Regions from separate parts of the Hoeflea algicola genome, predicted to be linked through region 3. Evidence: predicted binding sites of a transcription regulator. Region 3 holds the regulator's gene; each other region holds the start of a gene.
What was found. The regulator PhoB, encoded in region 3, activates phosphate uptake and scavenging genes when phosphate is short. The targets are predictions, from matches to a motif close to TGTCATNNANCTGTCAT.
Positions count from the first base shown of each region.

Region 1: ugpB (sn-glycerol-3-phosphate ABC transporter substrate-binding protein UgpB) is a predicted target of PhoB. The motif match lies at 893-909, and genes of this name have one in related genera.
Region 2: phnD (phosphate/phosphite/phosphonate ABC transporter substrate-binding protein) is a predicted target of PhoB. The motif match lies at 993-1,009, and genes of this name have one in related genera.

Region 1 is NZ_JAOVZR010000001.1:4,703,248-4,705,515, forward strand. It holds gene OEG84_RS22780 (urate hydroxylase PuuD) at 1-706, opposite strand, end outside; gene ugpB (sn-glycerol-3-phosphate ABC transporter substrate-binding protein UgpB) at 996-2,268, shown strand, end outside.
Region 2 is NZ_JAOVZR010000001.1:1,292,478-1,294,745, reverse strand. It holds gene phnD (phosphate/phosphite/phosphonate ABC transporter substrate-binding protein) at 1-905, opposite strand, end outside; gene OEG84_RS06410 (ATP-binding cassette domain-containing protein) at 1,173-1,931, opposite strand; gene OEG84_RS06405 (ABC transporter permease) at 1,963-2,268, opposite strand, start outside.
Region 3 is NZ_JAOVZR010000001.1:3,935,031-3,937,298, reverse strand. It holds gene OEG84_RS19120 (GcrA family cell cycle regulator) at 136-660, shown strand; gene phoB (phosphate regulon transcriptional regulator PhoB) at 787-1,470, opposite strand; gene phoU (phosphate signaling complex protein PhoU) at 1,499-2,221, opposite strand; gene pstB (phosphate ABC transporter ATP-binding protein PstB) at 2,268-2,268, opposite strand, start outside.

The DNA.
Region 1 (2,268 bases), 770 kb from region 3:
TCACCGGCAGGGTGAGGTAGTTGTTGTGCAGCGAGCGCTGCTTGGCGATGCGGCCATATTTCGGGTCCGGCTTGCGTCCGGCCCTGAGGTCGGCGACCACTACCTTCTGGTTGGGAATGATGATCATCGCCACATTGGCGCTCATGATTGTCGCGGTGAAGGCACCCAGATGCAACAGAGCGGCGCGGCCGGTAAATACCTGGGTATAGCCCCAGGCCATCGCCACCAGCACCGCAAACAGCACCACCATCAAGCCGGTCGTGCTGTTGCCGATCGGTGATTTGCACAGAAGGTCATAGATGATCCATCCCAGCACGATCGACGCCACCGAAATGGCAATGGCGATGGGGGCGGAGACATCAAGCACATTGGCGTCGATCAGATAAAGCTCGGCGCCGGCGTAATAGACCACGCACAGCATCGCAAAGCCCGACAGCCAGGTGACGTAGCTTTCCCATTTGAACCAGGTCAGGTGTTCGGGCAGCCGTTCCGGCGCGACCAGGTATTTCTGGATATGGTAGAAGCCGCCGCCATGCACCTGCCATTCTTCGCCGTAGGCGCCTTCGGGCAGGCCCGGCCGTTGCACCAGGCCAAGGTCCAGCGCGATGAAATAGAACGATGATCCGATCCAGGCGATGGCCGTGATCACATGCAGCCAGCGTACGGCGAAGCTCAGCCATTCCCATGCCAGGGCGTATTCGTACATGTGGGTCCCCCAAAAAGCCTTTGATGTTTCGGTGCTTGCTACCGTCATGATGCGCAATGTGGCGCACAATGGGAAGCCTGAGTTGGATGTTCCGGCGTTTAATCAGTTCCGGGTTTTGCCTGAAAATCCTCGCGATTGTCGGAATATTCGCGAAAGGGCCGACGACCCCCGGATTTTCATTTTGACCGTCACATAACTGTTTTCATTTGCGCATTAGAAGGGGCAACGGTACGTTTCCCTTTCGGGATGCGTTCGTTTCACGTGTTTCCCATCTTTGGAGGAAGACTAAATGAAAAGATACATCGCTGCTGGCGTCATCGCCGCACTCATGGCTGGTGTCGCACCAGCCACCGCCGCCACCCAGGTTGATTTCTGGCATGCTTTCACCGGACGCCTCGGCGAGCTTCTTGACGAGCAGGTTTCCAAGTTCAATGCGTCGCAGGACGAGTTCGTGGTCGTTGCCACCAACAAGGGCAATTATTCCGAAACGCTCAACGCCGGCATCGCCGCCTTCCGTGCGGGCGAGCAGCCTGACATCCTTCAGGTGTTCGAAGTCGGCACTGCCACGATGATGGCAGCCAAGGGCGCCATCAAGCCGGTCTATGAAGTGATGGCCGAATCCGGCCTGCCGTTCGATCAGTCAGTCTATCTTGCCGCCGTTGCCGGTTATTACACGACCACCGAAGGCCAGATGCTGTCGCTGCCTTACAACTCCTCGACCCCGGTGCTCTACGTCAACAAGGATGCGCTGAAGGCTGCTGGTCTCGATCCAGAAATGGATCTTTCGACCTGGGAACAGGTTGGAACGGCTCTCGACGCGCTCAAGGAATCGGGCAACAAGTGCCCGCTGACGACTGCATGGCAGAGCTGGGTTCACCTTGAGAACCTTTCTGCCTATCACAATGTACCTTTTGCCTCGCAGGAGAACGGTTTTGCCGGTCTCGACACCGAACTCACCTTCAACGGTGATGTTCAGGTCAAGCACATCGAAACCATGGGCCAGTGGGCCAAGGACGGCAAGTTCATCTATTCGGGCCGTCGCAACGAAGGTGGTGCACCGTTCCGTGCCGGTGAATGCGCATTGTTCACCGAATCGTCGGCTGGCTATGCCGGCGTGAAGAAGGAAGCGACCTTCGATTTCGCCATTCGCCCGCTGCCTTACTGGAGCGATGTCGAAGGCGCACCGCAAAACACCATCATCGGCGGCGCTTCGCTGTGGGCCATGGCCGGTCAGACCCCGGAAGAATACAAGGGCGTTGCAGCCTTCTTCAACTTCCTGTCCAGCTCGGACATCCAGGCCAAGTGGCATCAGGATACCGGTTATCTGCCGATCACCATGGCGGCGTATGACGCCACCAAGGCTTCCGGTTTCTATGACGAAAACCCGGGCACCGACATCTCCATTATCCAGATGACCGGCAAGGCACCGACTGCCAACTCCAAGGGTCTACGGCTCGGCAGCTTCGACCAGATCCGCGGCGTCATCGATGAAGAACTCGAAGGTGTCTGGAACGGCTCCAAGTCGGCCAAGGATGCGCTTGACTCGGCTGTCTCGCGCGGCA
Region 2 (2,268 bases), 2.6 Mb from region 3:
ATTTCCAGGAACTGGCCTTCGTTGGACTTTTCGAATTCCTTCTGCAGCGACGAACCTTCCCAGGGGAAGGTGAAGAAGGCTTCCTTGATCTTTTCCTGCAGTTCCGGCTTGAGATTGTAGACAACGCCGAAACCGGTGGTCGGGAAGGTTTCCGACTTGTAGATGGTCTTGACCTCGTCAGCCTTGATCACATCACGCTCGATCATCCGGCTCATCACCGAGTTGGCAATGGCTGCGGCCGGGTAATCCTTGTTGGCGACGCCGAGGATCGAATTGTCGTGCTTGCCCGAAAACGCCGGTTCGAAATCGCGGCCCGATTCCATGCCATATTCGGCCTTGAGCAGTGCGGACGGCGCCTTGAAGCCCGAATTCGATGTTTCGGCGGTAAAGGCCATGGTCTTGCCCTTGATGTCCTCGACCTTTTCGATGCCCGAACCGGGATAGGTGATGATCTCCATCTCGTAGCCGAAATTGCCGTCAAGCGAGGCCATGATGGTGAAAGGGTGGAAGCCGGCGCAGTTGACGGCGAGCGGATTGGAGCCGGTGTTGAAGCCGGCTATGTGCAGACGACCCGAGCGCATGGCTTCGATCTGGGCAGCGTTGGACTGCACCGGGAAGAACACCGTCTTCTTGCCGGTGACCGTTTCCATATGGACCAGGAAATCCGACCAGGCTTCCTTGTAGACGGCGGGGTCTTCCACCGGCGTATAGGCAAAAATCAGCGTATCGGGATCGATCAGTTCGGCCGGATCGGTCGGGGTGTCGGCGACCAGATCGCCATCGACATCGCAATAGCGCACATCCAGCGTGCCGCGCTCGCAATCCTGTGCGGATGCAGCCAGCGGTGCGGCGATGGTAAAGGCCAGGCCGGCGATGGTGCTCAGCAATACAGATTTAAGGTTCATGATCTTCCTCCGGTTTCGCGTCGAGTTTCGTTTTGTTTCGTTCCCACACAGACTATTCTGTGTGATGTCACAAATGGCAAGAGCAGATGTCACGCATGTGACGCGCGGTGGCTCGTTTCCGTGGAAAAAAACGGTGACAAGCAGCTTTGAAACGCGATGCCACGACCAAATGGTACGATTTGCAGAAAAAACAGGCTCAGATTTGCAAAAATGAAAGCGCGTCTGACGACGCGCCTCTGAATCAGCGGTGGTGCTGGAAAGCGGAAATCAGACGGTGCCGCCGAGTGAGCCTTCCAGCGCTACCATTTCCTGACCACCAGCCATCAGGTCCTGCAATTCATCGGGCGTGATCTGGCCGCGCTGGGCGGTGCCGAGCGTCTTGCCGCGGTTGAGCACGGTGAACCGGTCGCCCACGGCCATGGCATGGCGCACATTGTGGGTGATGAAAACCACGGCGATGCCCTGTTTGCGCACCTTGTCGATGGTGGCCAGCACATTGGCCGTCTGGCGTACACCGAGCGCCGAGGTCGGCTCATCGAGAATCAGCACCTTGGCGCCGAAATGCACCGCACGGGCAATTGCCACGGTCTGGCGTTCGCCGCCCGAGAGCGTGCCGACGGCTTGGTCGGGGCCGCGCAAATTAATGCCCATCTTGCCCATTTCTTCCATGGTGATGCGGTTGGCATACTCATGGTCGAACAGCTTGAGCGGGCCCAAACGATTTTCCGGCTCGTTGCCCATGAAGAAATTGCGGCTGACTGACATCAGCGGAATCATCGCCAGATCCTGGTAGACAGTGGCGATTCCCGCCGAGATCGCGTCGCGCGGATCTTCAAAATGCATCGGCTTGCCTTCAAACAGGATATCGCCCTTGGTCGGTTTGTGGACGCCGGACATGGTCTTGATGAAGGTCGACTTGCCGGCACCGTTGTCGCCGAGCAGGCAATGGCATTCGCCGGGAAAGATATCGAGCGAGACGCCGGCGAGTGCGATCACCGAGCCGAAATGCTTCTCGATGTTCTTCATCTCGATGAGGGGAGCGTGGTCTGTGGTCATGTCATCTCTCCCCTGTGATCATGCGGCGGATATAGGTGTTGAGCACCACGGCAAACAGCAGGATTACGCCGAGGAACACCCGGAACAGCGAGCTTTCGACATTGGCGAAGAACAGACCTTGCTGAACCACTCCAAAGATCAGTGCGCCAAGCGCTGCGCCGATCACCGAGCCGTAGCCGCCGGTCAGCAATGCGCCGCCGATGACCACCGCGATGATTGCCTCGAATTCCTTGAGCAGTCCGCGGTCGGCGCCGGCGGAGCCGAATTCCATCACCTGGCAGGTGGCAAACACGCAGGCGCAGAAGGC
Region 3 (2,268 bases):
GGTTATAGTCATGAATTAGGGGTCCGCGGCGGGCACTAATTACCTCACAGTAAGCGAGCGTTTCAGCTCCGGTCATCCGGGGCGATGGTGAGCGATTCTGCCATCCCGCAACACGGGGTACAGGGAGTGCATAGCATGAATTGGACTGATGAACGGGTCGAAAGGCTCAAGAAACTCTGGGCGGACGGGCTCAGCGCGAGCCAGATCGCAGCGCAATTGGGCGGCGTCAGCCGCAATGCGGTGATCGGCAAGGTGCACCGGCTCAATCTTCCCGGACGCGCCAAGAGCGGCGGCCAGGCTTCCGTACGCACCAAGCGCACGACAGCAGCCCCGCGCGCACCGGCCTATGCCGGCCGGACTGCGGCCCAGGCAACCCGGACGGTCAGCCGTTCGAGCGGCGGTGCGGCCCTTCAGCAGCAAGTTGACGCGGTGGCTGTCGAAGAAATCGATACCCGTCCGACGGAAGATGTGGTGGTGCCGATTTCGCGCCGGTTGACGCTGGTGGAGCTTTCCGAGCGCACCTGCAAATGGCCGATCGGCGATCCGCTGCAGGAAGGGTTTCACTTCTGCGGCAACGATTCCGGCGAAGCTTCGCCTTATTGCGGCTATCACGCCAAGCTGGCGTTTCAGCCATCAAGCGAACGCCGTCGGGCGCGCTGAGATCAGATCAAGGCGGGATTGGCGGGTTCAGTTGAACGCGCGCCGCTTGAGCACTCAATCAGACAAAGGCCCCGGATCGTCGATCCAGGGCCTTTGTCGTTTTACCTATGTTGAGCGCGATGCGGCTCAGCTTTCGATCGAGTAGCCGGCACCGCGTACGGTGCGGATGATGTCGCGCATGCCCGACAGATTGACCGCCTTGCGTAACCGTCCGACATGGACATCTACCGTGCGCTCGTCGACATAGACATCATGACCCCAGACGCCATCGAGCAGTTGCGCGCGCGAATAGACCCGGCCTGGCGAGCTCATCAGAAACTCCAGCAGACGGAATTCGGTCGGTCCGAGCTTGATGTCGCGGGTCAGACGGCGCACCCGGTGAGTCTCGCGGTCAAGTTCGATATCGCCCACCTTGAGCTGGCTTGAAATCACTTCCGGACGGGCGCGGCGCAGCATGGCCCGCACCCGGGCCAGCAGTTCCGGCGTCGAGAACGGCTTGACGACGTAATCGTCAGCCCCGGTGGCGAGCCCCCGGACCCGTTCGCTTTCCTCGCCACGGGCGGTCAGCATGATGATCGGCAGGCGCTCGGTTTCGGCCCGGGCGCGCAGCCGCCGGCACAATTCGATCCCGGAGATGCCCGGAAGCATCCAGTCGAGGATCAGCAGGTCGGGCACCCGCTCCTGCAACTGGATTTCTGCCTCATCTCCCCTGAGCACGGTGTCGACTTCATAGCCTTCGGATTCGAGATTGTATCTCAGGAGCACCGAGAGTGCTTCCTCGTCCTCAACCACGGTGATGCGCGGACTCATTGCCATTATCGAATTGCTCCCGCAGCCATCATGCCTCGCCTTGTGCCTGGACGATCATGCTCGCCGTATCGTCATCCTTGGGTCGGTCATCCGTCAGTTGTTCACCGGTGGCAACGTAATAGACGGTCTCGGCGATGTTGGTGGCGTGGTCGCCAATGCGCTCGATGTTCTTGGCGCAGAACAGGAGATGGGTGCAAGCGGTGATGTTGCGCGGGTCTTCCATCATGTAGGTCAGAAGCTCGCGGAACAGCGAGGTATAGATCGCGTCGATCTCCTCGTCACGCTCACGGATCGAGTTGGCCAAATCCGGAGAACGCGTGGCAAACGCGTCAAGCACTTCCTTGAGCTGGGTCAGCGCCAGTTCGGCCAGGTGCTCGAGGCCGCGCACCAGTTTGCGCGGCTGCGCCATGGTGTGCACGGCAAGTACCCGCTTGGCGATGTTCTTGCCAAGATCGCCAACCCGCTCGAGGTCAGAGGCGATACGGATCGACCCGATGATCTCGCGCAAGTCCGAGGCCATCGGCTGGCGCTTGGCGATCAGCAGCACCGCCTTGTCGTAGATTTCGCGCTCGCCATTGTCGAGCAGCAGGTCTTCCGAGATGACCCGCTGGGCCGAGGCGGTGTCAGCGTTGACCAGCGCGGCGACTGCGTCGGCGACCATGCGTTCGGCGATGCCGCCCATTTCGGATAGGCGGCGCACCAGAAAACGCAGATCGTCATCGTAAGCCGTGACGGTATGAGATTCGGACATCATAGATTCCTTCAATCCTGAAAACGTGGTGCGATTGGCAATCGTCT